DNA from 3 places in the Enterobacter chinensis genome. Region 3 is predicted to be linked to each of the others. Evidence: predicted binding sites of a transcription regulator. Region 3 holds the regulator's gene; each other region holds the start of a gene.
The links. Region 3 encodes PurR, which represses purine synthesis genes. Its sites were predicted from a motif close to CANGCAAACGTTTGCNTG; they were not measured.
Positions count from the first base shown of each region.

Region 1: the regulator PurR is predicted to act here: its motif matches at 2,566-2,583, upstream of purT (formate-dependent phosphoribosylglycinamide formyltransferase).
Region 2: the regulator PurR is predicted to act here: its motif matches at 1,454-1,471, upstream of purE (5-(carboxyamino)imidazole ribonucleotide mutase).

Region 1 is NZ_JARDVI010000006.1:111,400-117,390, reverse strand. Features, by position in the region: gene edd (phosphogluconate dehydratase) at 1-631, shown strand, start outside; gene kdgA (bifunctional 4-hydroxy-2-oxoglutarate aldolase/2-dehydro-3-deoxy-phosphogluconate aldolase) at 671-1,312, shown strand; gene purT (formate-dependent phosphoribosylglycinamide formyltransferase) at 1,354-2,532, opposite strand; gene PYW49_RS17970 (MASE1 domain-containing protein) at 2,834-4,093, shown strand; gene PYW49_RS17965 (MipA/OmpV family protein) at 4,096-5,991, shown strand, end outside.
Region 2 is NZ_JARDVI010000002.1:656,192-662,182, forward strand. Features, by position in the region: gene ppiB (peptidylprolyl isomerase B) at 1-293, shown strand, start outside; gene lpxH (UDP-2,3-diacylglucosamine diphosphatase) at 297-1,019, shown strand; gene PYW49_RS08100 (YdgH/BhsA/McbA-like domain containing protein) at 1,161-1,370, shown strand; gene purE (5-(carboxyamino)imidazole ribonucleotide mutase) at 1,542-2,051, shown strand; gene purK (5-(carboxyamino)imidazole ribonucleotide synthase) at 2,048-3,115, shown strand; gene mnmH (tRNA 2-selenouridine(34) synthase MnmH) at 3,201-4,271, shown strand; gene PYW49_RS08120 (porin) at 4,395-5,540, opposite strand; gene ybbP (putative ABC transporter permease subunit YbbP) at 5,724-5,991, opposite strand, start outside.
Region 3 is NZ_JARDVI010000001.1:245,413-251,403, forward strand. Features, by position in the region: gene punC (purine nucleoside transporter PunC) at 1-242, opposite strand, end outside; gene punR (DNA-binding transcriptional activator PunR) at 358-1,269, shown strand; gene purR (HTH-type transcriptional repressor PurR) at 1,287-2,312, opposite strand; gene cydH (cytochrome bd-I oxidase subunit CydH) at 2,610-2,699, shown strand; gene PYW49_RS01285 (MFS transporter) at 2,863-4,029, shown strand; gene sodB (superoxide dismutase [Fe]) at 4,068-4,649, opposite strand; gene PYW49_RS01295 (C40 family peptidase) at 4,772-5,545, opposite strand; gene grxD (monothiol glutaredoxin 4) at 5,884-5,991, shown strand, end outside.

The DNA of each region.
Region 1 (5,991 bases), on a different contig from region 3:
GCGTGATGGGGCAAGCGTCTCTCTTGATGCGCAGGTGATTGCCACCATCGATAAACCTTTCTCTCCTCACGGTGGCACCAAAGTGCTGAGCGGCAACCTCGGTCGTGCGGTGATGAAAACCTCTGCCGTACCGGAAGAGAACCAGATTATCGAAGCGCCGGCAGTGGTGTTTGAAAGCCAGCACGACGTATTACCCGCCTTTGACGCCGGTCTTCTCGACAAAGACTGCGTAGTGGTGGTGCGTCATCAGGGGCCAAAAGCCAACGGGATGCCAGAATTACATAAACTTATGCCACCACTTGGTGTATTATTGGACCGCCGTTTCAAAATTGCGCTGGTGACCGATGGACGCCTCTCTGGCGCATCCGGTAAAGTGCCTTCAGCCATCCACGTGACGCCGGAAGCTTACGACGGCGGCCTGCTGGCGAAAGTGCGTGACGGTGACATGATCCGCGTTAACGGTCAGACAGGTGAGTTAACCCTGCTGGTTGATGACGCAGAGCTGGCAGCACGTAAACCCCATATTCCTGACCTGAGCGCCTCGCGCGTGGGGACTGGACGCGAAATGTTTGGTGCGCTGCGTGAGAAACTCTCCGGTGCTGAGCAGGGCGCAACCTGTATTACGTTTTAAGACGACTTGATTTTAACGATCTGGCGAGAGAAGACTCTGATGAAAAACTGGAAAACAAGTGCAGAAGCAATCCTGACCACTGGCCCTGTCGTGCCGGTTATCGTGGTAAACAAGCTGGAGCACGCTGTACCGATGGCGAAAGCGCTGGTTGCGGGCGGCGTTCGCGTTCTGGAAGTGACCCTGCGTACCGCCTGCGCGATGGATGCTATTCGCGCCATTGCGAAAGAAGTGCCGGATGCCATCATCGGTGCGGGTACCGTTCTTAATGCACAGCAGCTGGCCGAAGTGACCGAAGCGGGCGCACAGTTTGCCATCAGCCCGGGCCTGACCGAGCCGCTGCTGAAAGCCGCCACCGAAGGCACTATTCCGCTGATCCCGGGTATCAGCACCGTCTCTGAACTGATGCTGGGCATGGACTACGGTCTGAAAGAGTTCAAATTCTTCCCGGCGGAAGCGAACGGCGGCACCAAAGCGCTGCAGGCGATTGCGGGCCCATTCTCTCAGGTGCGTTTCTGCCCGACGGGCGGTATCTCTCCTGCTAACTACCGTGACTACCTGGCGCTGAAAAGCGTGCTGTGCATCGGTGGCTCATGGCTGGTTCCTGCAGATGCGCTGGAAGCGGGCGACTGGGATCGTATCACCAGACTGGCTCGTGAAGCGGTTGAAGGCGCGAAGCAGTAAGTTATACGCCGTATGAAAAACGGGCCTTACGGCCCGTTTTTTTATCCTGCTACCTTTACGCTCGCTGCGGCCGCTTTCGCTCTCGCCACGGCATTGTCCACGTTATCCCCGGTGGCTAATGCCACGCCAAGTCGACGGGAGCCGTCGATTTCCGGCTTGCCGAACAAACGCACCTGCAGCCCTGCACCCACCGCCGCGTCGACGTTATCAAACGTGACGTTCTGGCTGGTTAATTGCGGCAGGATCACCGCTGAGGCGGCCGGACCGTACTGGCGGATACCGCCGACGGGCAGGCCGAGGAACGCGCGCACGTGCAGGGCGAATTCGGAAAGATCCTGCGAAATGAGCGTGACCATGCCGGTGTCATGCGGGCGAGGGGAGACTTCGCTGAAAATCACGTCATCACCGCAAACAAACAGCTCCACGCCGAAGAGGCCATATCCGCCCAGCGCCAGGACGGTCTTACGAGCGATCTCCTGCGCACGTTCCAGCGCAAGGGCGCTCATCTGCTGCGGCTGCCAGGATTCACGGTAATCGCCATCTTCCTGGCGGTGGCCAATCGGGTCACAGAAATGGACGCCGTCAACGGCGCTGACCGTCAGCAGGGTGATCTCGAAATCAAACTTCACCACGCCTTCGACAATCACGCGACCGGCTCCGGCGCGGCCACCCTGCTGGGCATAATCCCACGCTTTGTCCAGCGTGCTGCTGTCGCGAATGAAGCTCTGCCCCTTACCGGAGGAGCTCATTACCGGCTTAATGATGCACGGATAGCCAATCTCATCGACGGCCTGCAGGAATGCGGCTTTATCGCCAGCAAAACGGTAGCTCGAGGTGGGCAATTCCAGCTCTTCCGCCGCCAGGCGACGAATGCCTTCGCGGTTCATGGTCAGCTTTGCGGCTTTTGCGCAAGGCACCACGCGCTGACCTTCCTGTTCAAGGGCGATCAGCGTATCGGTGGCGATGGCTTCAATTTCCGGCACAACGAAATCCGGCTTCTCGCGCGTAATCAGCTCGCGAAGGGCTTCGCCATCCAGCATGTTAATCACATAAGAACGATGGGCGACGTGCATGGCGGGTGCGTCGGCGTAACGGTCGACGGCAATGACTTCCACGCCTAAACGTTGACACTCAATGGCGACCTCTTTGCCCAGTTCGCCCGATCCCAACAGCATCACTCGCGTCGCTGCAGGTCGCAGCGCGGTTCCTAAACGAATCATAACAATCCCCCTGAAAAAGTTGCGCGCAGTATAAACGAAAACGTTTGCGTGTGTCCTGGCATATAGGCAATTGAAACCATTTTTCCTGGGATAAAGTGCCCAAAAATTAATCCCCCTAATGCCCGGGTCATCTGCAGCAGGGGTATTGCTGCCGGTTAATACATACAGTCAGGTTCCGTCGATGATCATTTCTGGGCAGGAAGCGCAACTGTTTTGTAATCTATTCAATTGAGGTGATCATATTTAGGCATTTCGCCCCTCATTACGCATGACGGGACAGATAAGCTTGTGGGAGATAATTATGCAAAACAGGGCATTAAAAGGTGAGCAAAAAATATGGTCATTAACAATGCTGACGTGGGGAATGCTCTACTACCTGTTGGGATATCTCTCCTTAACCATAGATGACCCGGGTAATCGGGTCGCTTTTATATGGCTCCCCGCTGGAGTGGCGGTCAGTGCTTTCCTTATTTCCCCCCGCCGAAGTTGGACGCTGCTTTTTATTGCCTTTTTTATTACGCATTTATTGCTGGATCTGACTTTCCATCATCAATTAACAGTCTCTCTGGTGCTGGCGAGCATATCACTGGTAAACGATCTGGCTATTGCATGGTGCGTTCGTTATTTTTCCTCTCACCATGATGAGCTGCATAAGGTTGTTACATGGATTATTTCCACCATCATTATTAGCGCGCTGGCGGCAATGCTGGGCGTGTTATGGCTCCGCTTTTATAACGGCGCGCCGTTGATAAAAGGAATATGGATTTGGTGGAGCGCCAACGTTTCTGGCACCCTGTTCACCACACCCGCGCTGGTTGGGTTGATCGGCTATAACGAACCCCGGCGTGGCTGGCTGGCGTATCTCTTGTCCGTTGTCGTTCTGGTTGTGACGTTTCTAATCTTCGTGCGAACGCCGGATAATGTCGAAAATATTGCCCTGACCTACTCTCTGGCGTGCGTGCCGCTGGTACTGGTAACTATCGCCGCCGTGCTGTGTGGCAACCGGCCCGGCTCAGTGGCATTCATTCTATTTAGTATGGTCGTGATGGGGGCATCGTGGTATGAGACTGGACCTTTTTATATTGCCAGACTGAATACCGAACAGTCGATTATTCTGGCCCAGAGTTATCTTTCGGGGGCGGCTCTGCTGATTGTTTTTATCAGAGCGCTAAAACGCATGCAGCCAGGCGCTGTTGAGACCGCAACACGGGAAATCGCCTATTCGCTCAATCCTGATTCAGGCCAGATTGTCTGGAATCCCCATACGGATTACCCGCTGCGCACCGAACTTGCTTGCATTCGCACCCGAGATGAACTGCTGGCCTGTATTCCTGATGACGGGCAAAAATCGCAATTGCAGGCACGCTGGCAGACCGTTGTCGCGCGTAACGACGTAACGGACACCTTTCGCTTTACCCTGCAGCTGAACGACCAGACGTTGTTGAATATGATTGAGACCAGGACGCTGTTGGTCACGGCAAATGATGCTACTGCCATTATCGGATTTTGGGTTGAATCACGTCCCGGGTTGTATAAATCGGCACCGAAAGGGAAACAGTAATTATGTTGCAAATTGCTTTTTTACTTGCTGGCGCGGCCTTTGTCAGAAAAGCGGCCCCGGTGTTTATGTTCTCAGGCATAGTGTGGGGGGGTCTTGGCCTGTCGATCTTTATCGATGGTCTGCAGGGAGAGCGTCATTTCCCGCTGCACGTGTTTGGCCTGCTGCTGCTGACTGACAGTGTCGTATCTCTGCTTATGGGTTCAGCTGCCCGTGGTACTCAGCGTGGGATATTTTATTTTAAAGGCGGACTCTTTTTTTTGATTGCCATGCTAATTCTGGTGGGCCACCACAGCGGTAACCTGGTACTGGCGATTGTTTTTGGCATGGCTTATTTCATCACCGGGCTTTTTGTCATTGCCTCTGCATTGGTCGTGCGCTTTAGACAGTGGCAGCGGTCGCTTTTATCTGGTGTATGGCAAATTATTTTTTCTGTTTTTCTGTTTTTACCTTACCCCACTGAACATGATGGCACGGTATCGCAGTTTATCGGAATGGTGCTAATTACCGGTGGTATCCATTCAGTGCGTTTGTCGTTACGGATGCTGCGCATTAAAAACGGTTCCTCGGTATTTGATATACTTGCACCGCGCGATCTCGTGACGCCCACAGTCGAACAGACGCCCGCGATGGATATGCCCGCTACTGGCCGGTTGACTGTTCATGTCTGGACACCAGAAGGATCAGCGGAAAATGAGCCTCTTCGGAGACCTGTGATTAACCGCTACATTGCCGCCGTGGATGCCAATGGCGTGATCTCTACCGGCCATGCCGCACTGGAATTACCGCCATCTTTGTATATCAGTCTCTATCCGGCAGCAGATATCGACCGGTCGCCGTCTGAGTTTTTTAATACCCTGAAGGCGGTTGAAGAGAATACTGTTGCCGGCAAGTTCCAGTCCGATTATGCCTCAGAGGCGCGGGCCTGGTGCGAATCAGATCGTAAAATCGTCTTTTCAACGTTTAATGCCCCATCACTTATCGGTTTCTGGACGCGTTATCGGCAGAACGAGACCTATAACCTGACCTGGCGCAACTGTTCCAGTAGCGTGGCCTATGCGCTGGAAGCCGCTCTTGACGGCGTATTGCGCGAGCGTTGCTCATATGTTGGCTTCATACGCCTTCTGTTTGTTCCTGAACTGTGGATTGCTGCCCAACTGCGTAAGCGAGCCACAACCATGGCATGGACGCCAGGGCTGGTGCTGGACTACACCCGGGCGCTTCATGCGATTGTTCATCCGGATAAGCTCTCACTATTGACGTTTATCAAAAGGAAAATTTTTGTTGGTCTCTTTGTCGCGCTTGCGGCGTTGCCCTTTGTACCTCGTCCGGCCTCGGCCATCTCGCTGGGGCTGCAGGGCGGAAGTTACGGCACGCCTTATAACGATCGTCATGCTGAAAATTGGGTACTACCCTATATTGGGCTGAATTATAAGCAGTTTTATATCGACGGCACGGAGCTGGGGTACACTCTTATTGACTCACCCTCCAATACGCTGAAGCTGAAAATAGAGTATCTGGACGTGCAATATGACGCTTCCGAAGGGCGCACCGCGGCTCTTCGCAGTTTAAATAATCGCCACAGCACTCTGCTGGCCGGAGCCAGCTATTTGTATACAACCCCATTTGGCGGCTTTCAGACTACATTGGGTGTTGACACACTGAATCAGAGTAAAGGGGTTACGGCTAATTTCAGCTGGATCCTGATGAAACAATGGGGCGGCCTGACGCTGGTTCCCATGGCCGGTGTCGACTGGAATAATGGCCAACAAAACCGCTACTACTATGGTATCTCGGATGACGAAGCGAGGCGTTCGGGACTTGACGCGTGGCGCCCTCACGCCAGCGCCATACCTTTTATCACTCTGGCGGCAAACTATGACTGGCAAAATAACTGGAAT
Region 2 (5,991 bases), on a different contig from region 3:
TCAAAAACGAAGCGAACAACGGCCTGAAAAACACCCGTGGCACGCTGGCGATGGCCCGTACTCAGGCGCCTCACTCCGCGACCGCGCAGTTCTTCATCAACGTGGCTGATAACGACTTCCTGAACTTCTCTGGCGAAAGCCTGCAGGGCTGGGGCTACTGCGTATTCGCAGAAGTGGTTGAAGGTATGGACGTGGTTGACAAGATCAAAGCCGTTTCTACTGGCCGCAGCGGTATGCACCAGGACGTTCCGAAAGAAGACGTTGTGATTACAAGCGTGACCGTCAGCGAGTAATTCGTGGCGACACTCTTTATTGCAGATCTGCATCTGCAAACAGAAGAACCGGCGATCGTCGCCGGTTTTCTGCGTTTTTTACGCGGTGAAGCGAAAAGCGCCGACGCGCTGTACATCCTGGGCGATCTCTTTGAAGCCTGGATTGGCGACGACGACCCTAACCCGCTGCACCGTGAAATGGCTGCGGCCATAAAAGCGCTGGTTGAGTCTGGCGTCCCCTGCTACTTCATTCACGGCAACAGAGATTTCCTGCTCGGCAAGCGCTACGCCCGCGAAAGCGGTATGACGCTGCTGCCGGAAGAACAGGTGCTCGACCTCTACGGCCGAAAGGTGCTGATCATGCACGGCGATACGCTCTGCACCGACGATACCGGCTACCTGGCGTTTCGCGCCAAAGTCCACACCCCGTGGATACAAACGCTGTTCCTTGCTCTGCCGCTGTTTATTCGCAACCGAATCGCCGCCAGAATGCGCGCGGGCAGTAAAGCCGCCAACAGCAGCAAATCCATGACCATCATGGACGTTAACCCACAGGCGGTCGTCAGCGTGATGGAAAAGCATCGCGTCCAGTGGTTGATCCACGGCCATACCCATCGTCCTGACGTGCATTCCCTTATCGCCAACGGCCAGCCCGCACACCGCGTAGTATTGGGTGCCTGGCACAGCGAAGGATCCATGGTCAAAGTCACGCCTGAGGGCGTAGAGCTGATCGCTTTTCCGTTTTAATCCTCCCTCGCAACACTTATTCAAATTTACTGAATGATATCGGCAAATTGTTTTGATTTTAATCAGTCCGTGGTCGGTCTATTATTTATCACATCAGGGCAACACGCCCTATCCCAGATAAATTACTTAAGGAATACGACCATGAAATCCATCAAAACTTTCGTTGCAGTTGCCGCTCTTTCTCTGGTTTCTTTCGGTTCTTTCGCTCAGAGCGTGAGCGCAACCGGTTCAACCCTTGACCGCGCAGAAGCGAAAATTGCTGCACAGGCCGCTGAACAAGGCGCGTCTTACAAAATCACCAGCGCACAGTTCAACAACCGCGTGCACATGACCGCAGAACTGACTAAATAATGATTGCCGAACGACGAAAACAGACCGCCAGAATGCGGTCTGTTTTGTTATGAATGGATGGCAACAACGGCTCACCTTTTAACCGCGCAACCGTTTTCCTTGCCCGTATAACATGCTATTCTCTGTGCCCTCGAAAGCAGTGTGTTTCGCACCACAGGAGTTTTAAGACGCATGTCTTCCCGCAATAATCCGGCGCGTGTCGCCATCGTGATGGGGTCCAAAAGCGACTGGGCTACCATGCAGTTCGCCGCCGAAATCTTTGAAATCCTGAATGTTCCGCACCACGTTGAAGTGGTCTCCGCGCACCGTACACCAGACAAACTGTTCAGCTTCGCCGAAAGTGCCGAAGAGAACGGTTATGAGGTGATCATTGCCGGTGCGGGCGGCGCAGCACATCTGCCAGGCATGATTGCCGCCAAAACGCTGGTGCCGGTTCTCGGCGTTCCGGTACAAAGCGCCGCGTTAAGCGGTGTTGATAGCCTCTATTCCATCGTCCAGATGCCGCGCGGTATTCCTGTCGGCACGCTGGCGATTGGTAAAGCGGGTGCCGCAAACGCCGCCCTGCTGGCCGCGCAGATCCTGGCGAGCCACGATAAAGCGTTACATCAGCGCCTGGCGGACTGGCGTAAAGCCCAGACCGACGAGGTGCTGGACAATCCGGACCCGCGGGGTGCGGCATGAAGCAGGTTTGCGTCCTCGGTAACGGCCAGTTAGGCCGCATGCTGCGCCAGGCCGGTGAACCGCTGGGTATTTCCGTCTGGCCCGTCGGGCTGGATGCCGAACCTGAAGCCGTACCGTTCCACCAGAGCGTGATTACCGCCGAGATCGAACGCTGGCCGGAGACGGCCCTGACGCGCGAGCTGGCGCGTCACAACGCCTTTGTTAACCGCGATGTGTTCCCGATCATTGCCGACCGCCTGACGCAAAAGCAGCTGTTCGACAAGCTCGGCCTCGCGACCGCACCGTGGCAGCTTCTGTCCGATAAAAGCGAGTGGAATGACGTCTTCGCGATGCTGGGCGACCTGGCAATCGTGAAGCGCCGCGTGGGCGGCTACGACGGCCGCGGCCAGTGGCGTCTGCGCGCGAACGACACCGCCGAGCTGCCGGATGATTGCTACGGCGAGTGCATCGTTGAGCAGGGCATCAACTTCAGCGGCGAAGTGTCGCTGGTTGGCGCGCGCGGGCACGATGGCCGCACGGTGTTTTACCCTCTGACGCATAACCTGCATCAGGACGGTATCCTGCGCACCAGCGTGGCCTTCCCGCACGCCAATGCCGACCAGCAGGCGCAGGCGGAAGATATGCTCTCTGCCATCATGCACGAGCTGGGCTATGTTGGTGTGATGGCGATGGAGTGTTTTATCACCCCGTCCGGTCTGCTGATCAACGAACTTGCGCCGCGCGTGCACAACAGCGGCCACTGGACGCAAAACGGTGCGTCCATCAGCCAGTTCGAACTGCATCTGCGCGCCATCACCGACCTGCCGCTGCCGCAGCCGGTGGTGAACAGCCCGTCGGTGATGATCAACCTGATCGGCACCGATCTGAACTACGACTGGCTGAAACTGCCGCTGGTGCACCTGCACTGGTATGACAAAGAGGTTCGCGCGGGTCGTAAAGTGGGTCACCTCAACCTGAGCGACACCGACACGGATCGCCTGAGCGCCACCCTGGAAGCCATGATCCCGCTCCTGCCGCCAGAATATGCGAGCGGTATTGTCTGGGCACAATCAAAGCTTAACTAGTTCTCCCTCCGCCGGGGAGTTGACCTCCTCTTTCCCCGGCGTACAATTCCCGCCCATTGCTGCTTAGCTTTCTTCTGGAATACCCATGAACGATGGAACGGATTATCGCGCGATCCTCGCGTCTGATACCCCTTTAATCGACGTTCGCGCGCCGATCGAATTTGCCCAGGGCGCGATGCCCGCCGCCCTGAACCTGCCGTTGATGAATGACGACGAACGCGCCGCCGTGGGCACCTGCTATAAACGCCAGGGTCCGGACGCCGCGCTGGCGCTCGGCCATAGTCTGGTGAACGGCGATACGCGTGAGGCACGCATCAACGCCTGGCGCGAAGCCAGCCTTGCCCGTCCTGAGGGCTTTCTCTGCTGCGCGCGCGGCGGCCAGCGCTCACATATCTCCCAGGCCTGGCTAAAAGAGGCGGGTGTCGATTACCCGCTGATCCGCGGGGGCTATAAGGCCCTGCGCCAGACGGCGATACAGGTGACCATTGAGCAGTCGCAAAAACCGATGGTGCTTATCGGCGGCTGTACCGGAAACGGTAAAACGCTGCTGGTGAAGCAGCACGCGCAGGGAATCGATCTGGAAGGACTCGCGCACCATCGCGGTTCGTCGTTTGGGCGCACGCTGACACCGCAGCTATCCCAGGCAAGCTTTGAAAACCACCTTGCGGTCGAGCTGCTGAAAAAAGATGCCGCGCGCTGGGTGCTCGAAGATGAAGGTCGGATGATTGGCTCCAACCATCTGCCGGAATGCCTGCGCGATCGCATGGTTGAAGCCCCGATCGTCGTGGTAGAGGATCCGTTTGAAATTCGGCTTGAACGCCTTCGCGAAGAGTATTTCGACCATATGTGGGCCGACTTTTCTGCCGCATACGGCGAGGAAGCGGGCTGGAAAGAATACAGCGAGTACCTGCACCACGGCCTGTTCGCCATTCGCCGCCGTCTGGGGCTGCAGCGGTATGCAGAATTCACCGCGCTGTTAGATTCCGCGCTGTCAGAACAGCAACGCTCTGGCAGCACGGACGCGCACTTCAGCTGGCTTGCGCCGCTGCTGAAGGATTATTACGACCCGATGTATGGCTATCAGCTGGAGAAGAAAGCGGAGAAGATTGTGTATCGCGGGACGTATGGCGAGGTCGCTGACTGGCTTAATCGCTAAAAGAAAGCCGGGTGGCGAGTTAAAAGCAAAACGGCAACCAGGGTTGCCGTTTTTAATGTTTGTTCCCTCTCCCCGTGGGAGAGGGTCAGGGTGAGGGCATCAGACCGCACCCTACATGACGACTTAGAAGTCGTAACGCAGACGCACCAGGTTCATGTCGCCCAGGTCGTCGGTGCTGGAGGTGAACACGTGTTCGTAATCCACGCGGAAACCGTAATCCAGCTGGAAGCTGATACCCACGCCGTTGTCGATGCGCTGGTAGTTACGGCCGTTCACGTACTCAATACGGTCGCCCATGAAGTAAGGCTGGATGGATTTAACCGCGTACTGACCGATTGGGAATTTGTACCCTGCGAAGTATTCAATACCCCACGCATCACCCGCAAAGTAGTCGTTAACAGACACTTTTTTGGTGGTCAGGAAGTTCTGATACCAGCCGCCGCCTGCGGAGAAGGTCCAGTTATCCGGCGTCCAGCTCAGCGCGGTACCGAGGATGTTCTGGTCGTAGGTTTTGCTGTCGCCGTTGTCCGGGTTACGCATATCCGCACGGGTATAGTTCCACGCAGCGCCCCAGGTCAGATCGGTGGTCAGGTGGTAATCCACACCCAGTGAACCGCCGCCTTTACGCTTGTAGCGCAGGCCGTTGCCCGGCAGGTATTCGCTGTCTTCAAACAGGTAGGATGCATAGATATCGGCATCGCCCACGGTTTTCTTATATTTCAGCATCTGGCGTGAACGATAAGAACCGTCGTAGTCGCCGTTGATCCCGTTACCTGGTGCCTGACCAATCATGTCGTAGTCCCAGATATCGGTTTTCGCGCCAACCACATCATAGTAAACGCTGTTCTGTTGACCGAAGGTCAGCGTACCCCATGTATCGCTCTTCAGACCGGTGTAAAGCATACGACGCGTGGTGTCGTGTGCACCTTCGGCATAGTGGTTATCCCAGTTGAACAGCGCAGGGATGTTCACACCCAGCTCGTAGTAGCTGATCCAGCTGATGTCATCAAACAGGTAGTAATCTGCTGCGAAACGGAAACGGGTGCCGCCGTCAAAGCCGTTACGCTTGTAGGAACCTTTGTCGCCGTCACCGGTCATCATGTTGAACTGCGGACGGATACTGCCGCCCACGGTGAAGTTCAGGCGGCTCAGCGGATCGCCCGCCTGAGGATCCTGTTTAAGAACGGTAATTTCCGCCTGAGATGCGAAGGTTGTTAATGCCACTGCCGCGCCGATCGTTACCGCCAGCGCTGATTTTTTTATAGTCATTATTTTTCCTTAATAGACACGCTGCTAAATATTTAGCGAGTGAATATTAACTGGAAATAATCGGGCTGTGTGGACGGGTTTTTAATGTTTTGTGCTACTAAATGAGTGGGTATTATCACTTTGTGCTATTTAAACATTGCGCGCCGGCATTAAAACCCGGCGCGCAATTATCACTCTGGTAAATCAATTCGCAAACTGACGGAACAGGGCTTTACCCTTTAACAACCGCGTACCGAGCCAACCTCCGCAAAGAGAAAGCAGCACCGCGCCGCACAGAGGCAGTATCAACCAAAGGCGCCAGTCAGGCTCCCACGGGAAGTCGAACACTTTTGTCTGCAACACCGCCAGCGCCGTCTCTGCGCCAACGGCCGCCACCAGACCGGCCACCAGCCCCAGCAGCGCAAACTCGCTCCAGAGCGTCATCCGCAGCAACCGCTTACCGGCCCCCAGC
Region 3 (5,991 bases):
AAAATGGCCAGACCCAGCAGTAATACTGGTTTACGACCAAAGCGATCCGAGAGTGGTCCCCAGAGCAGCTGTGCGAAAGCAAAACCGGCTAGGAACAAACTCAGGCTGGCGCTGATGGCCGCGGCAGGCGTTTGCAAATCTTCCTGCATAGCGGCGAAAGCCGGCAGGTACATATCGGTGGCCAAAAAGCCCAGCACGCTTAAGCCGCCGAGCCAGACTAAAAAACCTTTCCTGGGTTGCATTATTTTATTCTCCTTAAGGAGGCAGGTGTACGTTGGCGCTGAGTGTAGGGAGTGCAAAGCCGCTTGTGAAACGCTAATATTTGGCGGGTGCATTCAAAAATTTTGCAGGCAGAAAATGTGGTCAGATTATTCTCTTGAAGTAGTCGATGCTGTCGCGCGTAACGGCAGCTTTAGCGGTGCGGCGCAGGAGTTGCACCGCGTCCCTTCGGCTATCAGCTACACCGTGCGTCAGCTTGAGGAATGGCTGGCGGTTCCGCTGTTTGAACGGCGACATCGTGATGTGGAATTAACGCCCGCAGGCGCGTGGTTTTTAAAGGAAGGGCGTTCTGTTATCAAAAAAATGCAGATCACCCGTGAACAGTGTCAGCAGATCGCTAACGGCTGGCGAGGACATCTTTCCATCGCGGTGGATAACATCGTTAAGCCGGATCGCACCCGGCAAATGCTCGTCGATTTCTATCGTCATTTCTCTGATGTCGAGCTGCGGGTCTCGCAGGAGGTGTTCAACGGCGTCTGGGATGCGCTGGCGGACGGCAGGGCAGAGATGGCGATTGGCGCCACGCAGGCGATCCCGGTCGGGGGGCGGTACGCCTTCCGAGATATGGGCATGCTGAGCTGGAAGTGCGTGGTGGCAAGCGATCATCCATTGGCGGCGATGGAAGGGCCGTTGAGCGACGATACATTACGCAACTGGCCGTCTCTGGTGCTGGAGGATACCTCGCGTTCATTGCCCAAGCGTATCACCTGGCTGCTGGATAACCAGCGGAGGGTGGTGGCACCTGACTGGGAATCGTCGGCAACGTGCCTCAGTGCCGGACTGTGCGTCGCGATGGTGCCCGTTCATTTTGCGCGCCCCAGAATCGATACCGGAGAATGGGTTGAACTGACGTTGGAGAATCCATTCCCGGATGCGGCCTGCTGCCTCACCTGGCAGCAAAGTGACGTCTCGCCCGCCATGGCGTGGCTTCTGGATTATCTGGGAGACAGCGAAACGCTTAACCGGGAATGGTTACGGGAGCCAGCGTAGCTGGCCCCGTAGAGCGATTAACGACGGTAGTCGCGGAACGGACCATCCGCTACGGAACGGCGTTCGATAAGGCGCGGGTGAACTTCAATGGACTGCGACTCTTCACGTTTGTTGACGATCCTGTCCATCAGCATATTGAAGGCCGTTTCGCCCAGCGAATCTTTCGGCTGGTGAATGGTGGTCAACGCTGGCGTGAAGTAACGCGCGTTACGCACGTTGTCATACCCGATCACGGAAATATCCTGCGGTACGCGCAGACCCAGTTCATCGGCTGCGCAGAGCGCGCCCATGGCCATGATGTCACCTCCGCAGAAAACGGCGGTCGGACGGTGCTGCTGGGAGACGATCTGCTGCATTGCGCGGTAGCCCGATTCCGGCTCAAAGTCACCCTGCACGATCCAGTTTTCCGGCACGTTGATCAGCGCTTCTTCCATCGCTTTCATGAAACCGGCCAGACGGCCCGCGCCGGTGTTGCGCTCCAGCGGACCCGGGATCACGCCAATCTCGCGGTGACCGCGTTCGATCAGGTAACGACCGGCCATATAGCCGCCTTCAAAGGCGTTATCGATGACGGAATCGGTGAAGTCCGCGCGCGCTTCGCCCCAGTCCATCACCACCATCGGAATATGGCGATACTCTTCCAGCATCGACAGCACGGATTCCGGATACTCGGAACACATCACCAGCAGACCATCAACGCGCTTTTGCGCCATCATCGACAGGTAGGCGCGCTGTTTTTCAATGCTGTTCCACGCGTTGCCCAGAATCAGGGTATAGCCTTTCTGGAAGCAGTTTTTCTCTACCGCTTCAATGATTTCGGCAAAATAGGCCGCTTCACTGCTGGTTGCCAGCAATCCAATGGACTTGGTGTGATTAACCTTCAGGCTACGCGCAACGGCACTTGGCGAATAGTGCAGCTCTTTGATCGCTGCCCAGACGGCATTGCGCGTCTCTTCCGCTACGAAGCGGGTTTTGTTAATAACATGTGATACGGTTGTAGTGGAAACGTTTGCGCGTTTTGCTACGTCTTTAATTGTTGCCATTAAATGTCACTCCAGACCATATCCTAAGCTCCTGAAAAACTTGAAGGTAAACGTTTGCCTTCTCTCACCCTTATTTCGCAATGTTGAGTTGCGGCACGCCGGGAAAACGACACGGGACGTCAGGAGGGGGTCAATGGCCGGTACGCTAATAAATTTAGCGTGGAATTTTGTCCTATCTTGATGAAAAGGGGAAGAGGTAAAGTGGTTATCAGTTTAAATCCAGGAAGATTTTTGACGTAAACTGTGCAAAAATGAGCAGGCTCACTTTTCGTGGGGGGATTAAAAGGAGAAAAATTGATGAGTTCCGATCTGAAGTTTTCGCTGTTCACCACCATTATTGTGCTGGCTCTGATTGTCGCTGCTGGTCTGACGGCTGCGCTGCACTGATTTACGCGGAGGGAGAGCGTTCTCCCTCCCGATCGCCCCGATTGTTACTTCTCATGCAAAAATCTTTTGCCATTTTGTTAACTTCTCATTTTTTGTGATTGATGTCATGCTTTCTGCTTCTTTGTTCTGTGTCACCACATGACACGGCATCCGGAGTTGACGCATGAAAATCAATTTTCCCCTGCTGGCCCTGGCGATTGGCGCTTTTGGGATTGGCACCACTGAATTCTCCCCGATGGGGTTACTGCCTGTTATTGCCCGGGGTGTGGACGTTTCGATCCCTGCTGCAGGCATGTTAATCAGCGCCTACGCTATTGGCGTAATGGTAGGGGCGCCGCTGATGACGCTTCTGCTTTCGCACCGCGCGCGTCGCAATGCGCTGATTTTCCTGATGGCGATTTTCACCCTGGGCAACGTGCTTTCCGCCATTTCGCCGGACTACACCACACTGATGCTGTCACGCATTCTGACAAGCCTTAACCACGGCGCGTTCTTTGGGCTGGGGTCGGTTGTGGCGGCAAGCGTGGTACCAAAGCACAAGCAGGCGAGCGCCGTGGCGACTATGTTTATGGGCCTGACGATTGCCAACATTGGCGGGGTGCCGGCGGCAACCTGGCTGGGAGAAGTGATTGGCTGGCGTATGTCCTTCCTGGCGACGGCCGGGCTGGGCGTGCTCGCGATGGTGGCACTGTTCTTCTCCTTGCCGAAAGGCAGCGCGGGGGAACGTCCTGACGTGCGCCGGGAACTGTCGGTGCTGATGCGCCCACAGGTGCTCTCCGCGCTGCTCACCACCGTGCTGGGGGCTGGGGCGATGTTCACCCTTTACACCTATATTTCGCCGGTATTGCATGACATCACCCACGCGACGCCTCTTTTTGTCACCGCAATGCTGGTGCTGATTGGCGTGGGCTTCTCGATTGGCAACTATCTCGGTGGGAAATTTGCCGACCGTTCCGTGAGCGGGACGCTGAAGGGTTTCTTAACTCTGCTGATTGTCATCATGATCGCCATTCCATGGCTGGCACGTAATGAGTATGGGGCCGCCGTTGCGATGGTCGTATGGGGTGCCGCTACCTTTGCTGTGGTTCCGCCGCTGCAGATGCGCGTAATGCGCGTCGCGCATGAGGCGCCTGGCCTCTCTTCTTCGGTCAATATTGGTGCCTTCAACCTGGGTAATGCGCTCGGTGCCGCGGCCGGTGGGGCCGTGATTTCAGGGGGACTGGGGTACAGCTTTGTGCCGGTGATGGGGGCAATCATTGCCACGCTCGGCCTGCTGCTGGTGATGATGTCGGGTCGTAAACAGCCAGAAGCAGCCTGCGCTGCTGAATAAACCAAAAACGCAGAAGGGCGAACCCTTCTGCGTGTCTCTTACGCGGCGAAGTTTTTCGCCACAAAGTCCCAGTTAACCAGCGCCCAGAAGTGCTCCAGGTAGTTCGGGCGCGCGTTACGGTAATCAATGTAGTAAGCGTGTTCCCAAACGTCCACGGTCATCAGCGGCTTAGCGCTGGTGGTCAGCGGGGTACCCGCGTTAGAAGTGGAAACGATAGCCAGTTTGCCATCAGCCTCTTTTACCAGCCACGTCCAGCCAGAGCCGAAGTTCTTGATAGCGGCATCGGTGAACTTCGCTTTGAAATCTGCGAAGCTGCCAAATGCGGCGTTAATGGCGGTAGCCAGTTCACCGGCAGGTTCGCCACCGGCATTCGGTGCCAGGCAGTGCCAGTAGAAGGTGTGGTTCCACACCTGAGCCGCGTTGTTAAATACGCCACCCTCTGAGCTGCGGACGATCTCTTCCAGCGTTTTGCCTTCAAAATCGGTGCCCTTGATCAGGTTGTTCAGGTTGGTGACGTACGTCTGGTGATGCTTGCCGTAATGATATTCCAGGGTTTCCGCAGAAATGTGCGGTGCCAGGGCGTCTTTTGCATACGGTAGTGCAGGTAATTCGAACGACATTGCTTCTCTCCTTATTGTATTTTGCGTTGCCAATAACCACACAGACAACAGGGACAGGATAGCAAATTGAAAGGGTATGCAAAAGAGGAACTTACCCTGCCACGAGCGCGGCAGGGCAGGGGTTAGCGAATGGTTTTTGGCGTCATCACGCGACGCGCGCCGACGTAATGACGTACCCAGTAGTCTTCGCTAAGTGAAGTGATCTGAATATCCTGGCCGCTACGCGGTGACTGGATGAATTTCCCGTTGCCGACATAAACGCCAACGTGGTCAGCTGTACCGCGGCCCTGAGTACGGAAGAACACCAGATCGCCGTTTTCCAGCTCACCACGGTCAACCGGGGAAGCATCGCGCAGATGGTACATCTCATTGGCGGTGCGAGGAATGCGGAACTTGACCAGATCTTTATAGGCGTAATAGACGAGGCCGCTGCAGTCAAAACCGGTACGCGGCGAACTGCCACCCCAGTGATAAGGTTTGCCAATCTGCCCCATCAGTTTGTTCATCGCGGTTTTTTGCGCTTTCTGTACGCGCACTTTATGCACTTCCGCAATTTTCGTGACTTTTGTGCACTTCGCTTTGTGGCCTTTACGCGTGATGCATTTTTCAGTAACGAGGTTAGCGGCGGTTAACGAAGTTTTATTTTTAGCGGTGTGGGCAGTGCGGGAAGATTTGGTTTTCGTCTTGCTGGAAGCTGTCTGTTTAGTCTGTGTGGGTGTTTTTTTCTTGTCGTTCTTAGCGGTGGTTTTTTTCTTACGTTCTGTGGCTTTCACCAGATGGTTTTTTTGTACAGCAGAATGCCGCGCCTGCTGAGAGGCGTTTGCCACTGGCGTGAAAGTGAGTGATGTAAACAGTAAAGCACAGAGCGTGATCGAGATTTTATTTATCCGCGCCACTGGGCAGTCCCCTGATAAATGCAGGTCATCAATAATACCCGCGTGTGATTTACAAAGCCCGTCGATTCTAATCCATAAAAACCCAGAAAGTTAATAGCATTTTTCAATCTACAATCGTGTTTCGTAAGCAAGTGCAAAAAAATCCATCGTTCTGTCGCACATTTGCCCACTCCCTAAGCAAAACCCTGACTGCCGCAGGGGTAAACACCATTTGCAATGCAACTTTTCGTGACTCGGGGTAGAATGTATAAACGTGACAAAAATGTTATTTTCCGATGCCAGTCTGAACCGCTACAATATCAGACGAATGCCGTAACAGAAGTTAAAGGAAGCAAGACATGAGCACCACTATTGAAAAAATCCAGCGACAGATCGCTGAAAACCCGATTCTGCTGTATATGAAAGGTTCTCCGAAGCTGCCAAGCTGCGGCTTCTCCGCACAAGCA